Regions from separate parts of the Arsenophonus sp. aPb genome, predicted to be linked through region 2. Evidence: predicted binding sites of a transcription regulator. Region 2 holds the regulator's gene; the other holds the start of a gene.
The links. The regulator CRP, encoded in region 2, controls carbon source genes, mostly activating them, when cyclic AMP is high. The targets are predictions, from matches to a motif close to ATGTGANNNNNNTCACAT.

Region 1 (4,674 bases), 910 kb from region 2:
TTTTACATTATATCGTTTTCATCATTTTGAGAATAATTTTTTTATTTTGTTTTTGTTAATATTTTTTTGTCTATAACTTAGTGTTATTTATTTGTTTTTTTAACCTATCTGCTTATTTAAAATAATGGCCTGCACATTATATGCTTAGATAAATAGTGATTAAATTCTTATCATTAAATAAAAAAGTAAGTAAGATTAAATTAATGTGGATATATAATTATGAATGGACCATCTATGTGAGGGTGTTTTGTTGAATAGAAAAACAAGATTTAAAACATATCGCTTATGCGGAGTATTGTTTGCAGTAGGATTGCTAACAAGTTGTTCCAGTACACCTACTGATAATCAACAGCGCTCTGATCCGCTAGAGAGTTTTAATCGAACAATGTTTGATTTTAATTATCATGTGCTTGATCGTTATGTGGTGCGTCCAGTTGCGATCGCCTGGCGTGATTATATTCCTATGCCTGCTCGTAATGGTCTAGTCAATTTTTTGGCTAACCTGGAAGAGCCTGCAAGTATGGTAAATAATTTTCTACGTGGCGATATCTATCAAGGAATGAAACATTTCAATCGTTTTTTCCTAAATAGTGTTTTTGGTATGGCAGGTTTGATCGATATTGCTTCAATGGCTAATCCTAAACTTGCTAAACAAGAATCTAATCGTTTTGGTAGTACGTTGGGATATTATCAGGTTGGCTATGGTCCATATGTGGTATTGCCAGGTTATGGTAGTTTTACCTTACGAGAAGATGGGGGCGATTGGGCTGACAAGGCTTACCCGATGTTAAGTTACCTTACTTTTTGGATGTCAGCAGGAAAATGGGTGTTAGAGGGAATTGAAAAGCGGGCACTTTTATTAGACTCTGATGGCATTTTACAAAACTCCTCCGATCCTTATTTAATGATTAGAGAAGCTTATTTTCAAAATAAAGATTTTAAGGCACAAGGAGGCGTGTTGAAACCGACTATTAATCCTAACGCTGCTGTGATTGAAGAAGATTTGGATTCTATTGATTAGTAGAAGATGGATACATTTTAATTTAAATGCTAATGGATACAAAATAACGGTAAGGTGATTTATTGATTTTTGTGGTCGACTTAAGTCTATATAAATTAAAAAGATAATTAATAATATAATTGTTTACTAATCATTATTTTCGATAAATTATTTATTATCATTTAATTAGTAAATACTGGTATGGCTGCGATATTTGGATATTAATTATATTATCACTAAATATTTTCCTATAACCGATTTTAGGAAGGATAGCTGTTGCTATCCTTTTGTGTTTTCAGTAAAAATTAAAATTTGTAGTTAAAGTTAACGCCAGCTAACCAGGCGCTTCCACTAGATTTAAACTCATAGGCTGGGAGGGTAGGGCTACCAGGCATTAGCGGCATTTCTTCTTTGATTTTTACGTTTTGACCATGCATGTAGGAAATACCTACGTCAACTGAGGCATTTTCGTTAAAGGCATAAGTTGTACCGGCACTGATCCAAAAGCGATCTTGATCAGGAATTGAGATCGAGCGATTTTTAGCTGGCACCGGGCTATCATCAAAGGCAATACCGGTACGAAACGTCCAATGATCATCATGATAGTAGGTAGTGCCTAGCGCAATTCGGAAAACATCTTTAAAGCCTTCATGTTTATTAAATAAAACTTGTCCACTGTCTTTTGCGGTGGCTTTCAGTTCTTTAAACTGACTCCAACTGGTATAGGCTAAACTATAATGAACAGCCCATTTAGGTGCGACTTTATTATAACCGGAGATTTCCCAAATTTCGGGCAAATTCAGATCCAGTTTACCTTTAATGCTGTTGCCGCCTAAGCCACCAGGTATCAATGTGGGAAGCTCATTACTATAGTCGCCATTAAACTTTATTTTAACTTCTGAACGATAGGTAAAGCTGTAACGATTATTCTCATCTAATTCATACAAGATGCCGGCATTCCAGCCATAGCCCCAATCATCCCCCTTAAGTTTGGCAATAGTGGTTGATTTAGGCAGCCCTTTTAGAGGTTCAAGTTCCCCTATGTGACGGGTGATTTCTGCATCGGCATAAACTGCATTTAAACCCAGACCTGCACTGAAATGCTCATTAAACCGATAAGCCCCACTTAAGTTAAGGTTAAGTGTGGTCAGATCGGTTTTTCCGCCAATAGGCCCGGCATTATAGTTGTGATTGAATTCGGTGGCTAAGCCGTAATTAGTGGTAATTGAAGAGCCAACTGCCCATTTTTCATTTACGGGAAAAATAAAATGGGCATTGGGTATCCAGGCATGAGGAGCGATGTTTCTTGAAGTGGTACTGTTACCAGTGACAGGTGATTTTCCTTTTATATCAACGTCAGGATTAATATAAATTGCACCAAAAGAGAGCGTAGGGTTATTGAATAACATCATAGCAGCTGGATTGCGGCTACCAACGCTAGCATTATCGCCAATCGCCCCTTCGCCTGAAAAAGCACGCCCCAACGCAGAGGTGGAATATTCGTTCAGTTGAAAGCCAGCAGCGCTAGCATTTGTTGAAATAAAACTTACAGCCATTGCCAAAATTGTATGTTTGAACAGGTTTTTCTGGTTCATAACCAAAACCCCTTAAATTATATTTATGATAAGAGCGACATGGTTCGTCGCAATAGAAAGGCCAGCAATTGTATTGGCTCCATGCCAATATGGCAAATCAGACCAGTTGACTGAGTATAGAATTGAATACCGGTTTTATTACAAGCATGTTCACTACGTATATGTTAGTTGTTTGTAAAAATGTGATTTATTTAACATAAATTGGTGCATCAATTATGCGAAGTGGTTGAGATAGCGTAACAATAGGATATTAGATCAAATAACTACTTGAAATTTTATAGATTATTAGATATTGACTGGTGTTTTTTTGTTAATTGGCGTTATGATTATATTTTGTTAATGTTTATTGTTGGAAAGAATTATGTCGGACGCTAAAAATCGTTGTCATGCTGCAGAAACTGCTGCTTGCTGTTGTGTTGATGTGGGTACAGTGATAGATAATCAAAATTGTACTGCTTCTTTTGAAAAAAATTTTTTAAATCAACAAGAAGCTGAAACAACGTTAATACAGTTGATGGAAAAAGCGCGGGCTGTTGAATCGGAGCCTTGTACCATCGAACATCAGATTCAGCCTATAGCTGAAGGTGTTAAATTAATAGCGAACTTTACCTTTTGTTGTGAAGCTGAAACGCTAATTTTTCAATTAAATTTACGTTAAGTGAGTTTAACCATGCCTACAGATATTCTGTAGGCATTTGTTCGTTGAGCTGTTCTCAATATTTTGACTTGTTTGACAAATAAATATTCATATCTTGTGTGCCGCCTCTCAGTTTTTAATTTTTATTATTTTTCTTTCACTACATTTGAATAACAATTGATTATCAGATCAGACCTCTGTGAAGTATTGGGAATGATTAACTATAGTTTCATTTTTCATTTTTTATAAAAAGGGAAGCGAGATCTGCTATGAACTACAACGTTAAGAATACTGATCGTATCGCAATTGTTTCTGGGTTACGTCTTCCTTTTGCTAAACAGGCAACGGCTTATCATGATATACCTGCTGTCGATTTAGGCAAAATGGTAGTAAGTGAATTAGTTATACGTAGTGGTATTGATTCTCAATTTATTGATCAAGTAGTTTTTGGCCAAGTTGTTCAGATGCCTGAAGCGCCGAATATTGCTAGAGAAATTGTTTTAGGGACAGGACTACCCGTTTCAACAGATGCTTATAGTATTTCTAGAGCATGTGCTACGAGCTTTCAGGCTATTACCAATATTGTTGAAAGTATGATGGCAGGCACGATCAAGGTCGGTATTGCTGGTGGTGCTGATTCATCATCAGTTTTGCCTATTGGTGTAACTAAAAAAATGGCCAGCACTTTAGTTGACCTTAATAGAGCAAAATCAATAAGCCAACGTTTGCTACTCTTAAGCAAATTAGGTCTTCGTGATTTTCTTCCTGTTTCACCAGCAGTAGCCGAATATTCTACTGGCTTAAGAATGGGAGATACTGCTGAACAGATGGCAAAAACCTATCATATCAGTCGTGAAGAACAAGACGCTTTTGCTCATCGTTCCCATATCCTAGCTGCCCAGGCTTGGGATAGTGGTGTATTACATAAAGAAGTCATGACAGCGCATATACCGCCTTTCCTAGAGTCATTATCGCAAGACAATAATGTTCGAAAAGACTCAACGCTTAGTTCTTATGCAAAGTTAAAACCCGCCTTTGATCGTCGACATGGTACTGTTACCGCCGCGAATAGTACGCCAATGACTGATGGTGCTGCAGCCGTAATGTTGATGTTTGAATCAAATGCGAAAACATTAGGTATAACCCCATTAGGTTATATTCGTAGTTATGCTTTTTCGGCTATTGACGTATGGCAGGACATGCTATTAGGCCCTTCTTATGCAACACCATTAGCTCTCAAACGCGCTGGATTAAGTTTGAAAGATCTTACCTTAATTGATATGCATGAAGCTTTTTCTGCTCAAGTATTAGCTAATATGAAAATGTTTGCGAGCAAAAAATTTGCTCAAGAAAAATTGGGGCAATCTGAAGCGATTGGTGAAATTGATATGGAAAAATTTAACGTATTAGGCGGCTCTCTTGCTTATGGACATCCATTTGCT
Region 2 (4,674 bases):
CAAATCGAGTTTTGAATCATCCTAATTTGACTATACAAGCACTATCCCATGAAATTGGGCATATTTTTTACACTGAAAAGCCAAATATAAAATCTAAATCAAATTTTATTTCTTATTTTTTAGCGAGTGAAGGTGCTGCGACGATTAAAAATATTGAGATCCAACGAGAAATTATTAATCAAATGGCAGTAGATATTGGAATTATGGCAAATCCAAGAAATATAAAATGTTATAATGAAGTCTATGATAATTATCTTATTGATAACAAATTTGATGAAGCGACTAAATATATTGGTGAAATTTATCGACATAACGAAATAACATCAAATAATTTAAAACCTTATGGCCAATATTATAACGAAGTTTATAATAGTTTATAGTTATCATTTACAATTATTCTAATTGATAATTATTATGTTTATTTATTAAAGTGAAACATTTTGATTGATTTTTGTGAGCTATTTTTTTCTGCGGTTATGGTATGATACCCAGCTTTATTTGTTATGGTATTATAATCTGTACAATTTGCCTTAATAATAAAGATCAAAATTAAGGAATTATTACTATAAAAATCATTTGGATAGCTAGTTATGCTTTTGATAATTGATAACTATGATTCGTTTACCTATAACCTTTATCAATATCTATGTGAATTAGGGATTGAGGTTGTGGTTAAGCGTAATGATGCAATAACTATCTCGGAGATAGAAACATTAGCGCCGACACATTTAGTCATTTCACCGGGTCCATGTACACCTAATGAGGCGGGTGTTTCACTAAATACAATTTCCTATTTTGCTGGTAAGATCCCAATTTTGGGTGTTTGCCTTGGTCACCAAGCGATTGGTCAGGCTTTTGGTGCTTCTATTGTTAAAGCGAGAGAAGTGATGCATGGTAAAGTTTCAGCAATTCATCATAATCAGCAAGGTATTTTTAAAGGATTAAATCGCCCCTTGCAGGTAACCCGTTATCATTCTTTGGTAATTGATGCTGGAACATTACCCGCGACTTTTGAAGTGACTGCTTGGACGTTACATGATGGAAATATTGATGAAATTATGGGTATTCGGCATAAAACCCTCCCTATTGAAGGTGTCCAATTTCATCCGGAAAGTATCTTGAGTGAGCAAGGACATGAATTATTAAATAATTTTCTAAAGTATTAATATATTAGAAATTAGTTCACGTTAGGCTATTTGTATTCAATGATTATTATAACTATCAATGTTGGATAAAAATAGGCTTTATTTTGCTTGAATTGTAAATTTCCATATGGCAAAAGGAGTTTATAGTAAGGTATCTGTTTATATATTATTAAAACATGTTTTTTGTATTTACTATCGATAAAGGGCTACTATTAAAGATAATAAAAAAATTTTTGTTAAATTCTTTATTATCAAAAAATGGTACCAAGATGATCATCTGTAAACGTGTTTTTACGGACAAAACTGGTAATAATGGCTATCGGGTATTAGTTGATCGGATATGGCCTCGAGGCATCAGAAAGCAAGATATTCGCTATGATGAATGGAATAAAAATGTTGCTCCCTCGAATGATTTAAGAAAATGGTTTCATAAATATCCAGCAAATTTTGAGCAGTTTAAGCGACTTTATTTTGCAGAATTAGAAAATAATCCTGATAGTTGGCAACATTTATTGCTTAAAACAAAATCAAACTGTTTGGTGCTTCTTTTTTCCAGCAAAGATGAAGATCATAATAATGCCGTAGTATTAAAATCATTTTTGGAAAATAAACTTAATAAGGTTTGATTATTATATTTTAGCTATCTAGTTAATTTTGTAATAGATAGTCCAGTTATTTTTAATTTTAAATATCATATTAAAGCAATGTCATCACTCAGCTATCCAATTTATTCTGTTTACTATCGTTTTTATTCTATTTTTTATTATTATTGTGGATTATATATTCATAATTGATATATATATTAATAAAAATAACAATAAAGAAGCTTATAAAACCAATACGCTACATAAACGTAGGTACTGGTTTATAAAATATTAACGCGTACCGTAAACGACAATGGTTTTACCGTGAGCAGAAATCAGATTTTGATCTTCTAGCATTTTTAGAATACGTCCCACTGTTTCGCGTGAGCATCCCACTATTTGACCTATCTCTTGACGAGTGATTTTAATTTGCATTCCATCTGGATGCGTCATCGCATCAGGTTGTTTGGCTAAATTTAATAATGTTTGTGCAATGCGGCCTGTGACATCTAAAAAAGCTAAATTACCGACTTTTTCAGAAGTTGTTTGTAAGCGTTTAGCCATTTGCGCTGATAACCGCATTAAGATATCTGGATTTACCTGTATTAATTGGCGGAATTTTTTATAAGAGATTTCAGCGACTTCACAGGCGCTTTTAGCTCTAACCCAAGCTGTTCGTTCTTGCCCTTCCTCAAATAATCCAAGTTCACCAATAAAGTCCCCTTGATTCAGATAGGAAAGGATCATCTCTTTTCCTTCTTCATCTTTAATCAAAACAGCAACAGAACCTTTTACAATATAATAAAGCGTTTCTGCTTTTTCGCCCTGATGAATAAGAGTGCTTTTGGATGGATATTTGTGAATATGGCAGTGTGACAAAAACCATTCAAGAGTAGGGTCTGTGTGTGGTTTGCCGAAAACCATTCGCGTAATCCTCTAATGTTATTGCAGCCTGAATACCAAAATACGAGTCTTCACAAGGCTGGCTTATCTTATAAAGTTCTAACATAGCATACTAACTTGTTTAGTTTGGGAAAGTTAATATTAACTATAGGGTATATTGATTCGGAATTTTTGGTATTGATCTTAACCATACTATAAATGTGCTTTTGCTTTGTAGCATAATAAAAGCATCCTGTCTCTACTGTCTCGATTCAGCAATATTGTATAAGCCAAAAAATTCATATTTTAGCAATAAGTTGATTAGTTTTATTGTATTTATTAATAAGTATCACTAAGTAAATATTACAATTAAAAAATTAAACTCGAATAATAATATATTATTTCATAAGTTATCAAATTATAGCAAAAATAAATATTAACAATGTAAAATAATTACTTATTAAAATAATTAACAATGAAATATTAACGTTATTATTAGATATACATAAAAGATAATTTTATGCATAGTTTGAATCTTAAAATGGTTGTAAGAATAAAAAATTGATATAAGTAAAAATATAATGCTGTATTGTTAGCTTCTTTTATGGATAATTTTTTTATTAGTGACGAGCTTTTTTACTAATGGAGTCATAATTAACTCCAATGCTAAACCTAGCTTTCCACCTGGAACAACTAATGTATTCATTGATGATATAAATGAATTATGTAACATGGATAAAAGATAGGGAAAATCGATCTGGGTTAGACCATTAAATCGGATTACTATAAAACTTTCATCGGGAGAAGGAATCGCTTTAGCGGAAAAGGGATTAGAGGTATCAACGGTTGGAACACGTTGAAAGTTAATATGGGTGCGAGAAAATTGTGGGGTGATGTATTTAATGTAATCTCCCATTGAGCGGATAACGGAATCCATCACGGCTTCTCTTGAATGACCCCGTTCTGATGTATCACGAATTAGCTTTTGGATCCATTCAAGATTAACAATAGGCACAACGCCGACTAATAAGTCTACATGTTTAGCGACATTGTATTTTGATGTTACAACACCACCATGTAACCCTTCATAAAATAATATATCGGTATTTTTAGGTAATGTTTCCCATGGCGTAAAAGTTCCAGGTTGAAGATTGTAGGGAACTGCTTCATCGTAGGTGTGTAGATAATGTCGACGTTTTCCTGTCCCTTTTTCGCCATACTCGATTAAACTTTGTTCTAGCAGACCAAAATCATTGGATTCGGGCCCAAAATAACTAATGTGACGGCTCTGTTCTTTAGCTTTACGAATAGCAACATCCATTTCAGGGCGAGTATAACGATGAAAGCTATCACCTTCAATGGTTGCTGCCGAAAGCTTTAATTGGGTAAAGATTTTTTGAAATGCAAGGCTAGTAGTGCTGGTGCCCGCACCACTGGAGCCTGTTACTGCAATGATCGGATGATTAACTGACATATAAGTGGCTTCCCTTACTCATTCAGATAACACGATGTTTTAACACATTAATTACAATGACGTAAAAATTTCTTTTTAGATAGTGATGTATACAGTTATTTAAGGATGTAATTGTGCTTTTGGCAAAATATTTATCGTTTCATGTAATTCAGACCAGACAAGCACAACACTTCCTAATCGCAATTGCTGCTTAATGTCCTCAACTTTTTCATCCAGTGTTTTTTCTTCTTTACCGTAATCCGTTCCTTCTCGTAAAACAAAGCTTTCAATCAAATTATTTAAAGTATCCGCTGTTAACTGTTGCCATGGAATAATCATAAATTACGGCTCCAGATGTGGGGTTAACCAATCAGGTATGCGTTGCTCAAGCCACATTTTAGGCTGTTTTAATGTGCCACTAACAAACCCAACATGACCACCATGTTCTGTCATTTGATACTCTATATTAGTTGGTAATTGGTTGATATCCGGTACAACTTCAGGTGCCATAAAAGGATCATCTTTTGCATGAATAATCAGTGTTGGCACACGAATATTCGGTAACCGGGGCAGAGCACTACATTGATGATAATAATCTGCAGCATCTTTA

Region 1: the regulator CRP is predicted to act here: its motif matches at 2,776-2,793, upstream of QE177_RS09510 (YfcZ/YiiS family protein).

What each region holds. Positions count from the first base shown of each region.
Region 1 is NZ_CP123499.1:2,127,392-2,132,065, reverse strand. It holds gene mlaA (phospholipid-binding lipoprotein MlaA) at 251-1,021, shown strand; gene fadL (long-chain fatty acid transporter FadL) at 1,306-2,595, opposite strand; gene QE177_RS09510 (YfcZ/YiiS family protein) at 2,957-3,253, shown strand; gene fadI (acetyl-CoA C-acyltransferase FadI) at 3,502-4,674, shown strand, end outside.
Region 2 is NZ_CP123499.1:3,039,669-3,044,342, reverse strand. It holds gene QE177_RS13755 (hypothetical protein) at 1-380, shown strand, start outside; gene QE177_RS13750 (aminodeoxychorismate synthase component II) at 591-1,166, shown strand; gene QE177_RS13745 (DUF488 family protein) at 1,415-1,771, shown strand; gene crp (cAMP-activated global transcriptional regulator CRP) at 2,021-2,653, opposite strand; gene QE177_RS13735 (phosphoribulokinase) at 3,204-4,085, opposite strand; gene QE177_RS13730 (YheU family protein) at 4,185-4,403, opposite strand; gene QE177_RS13725 (hydrolase) at 4,407-4,674, opposite strand, start outside.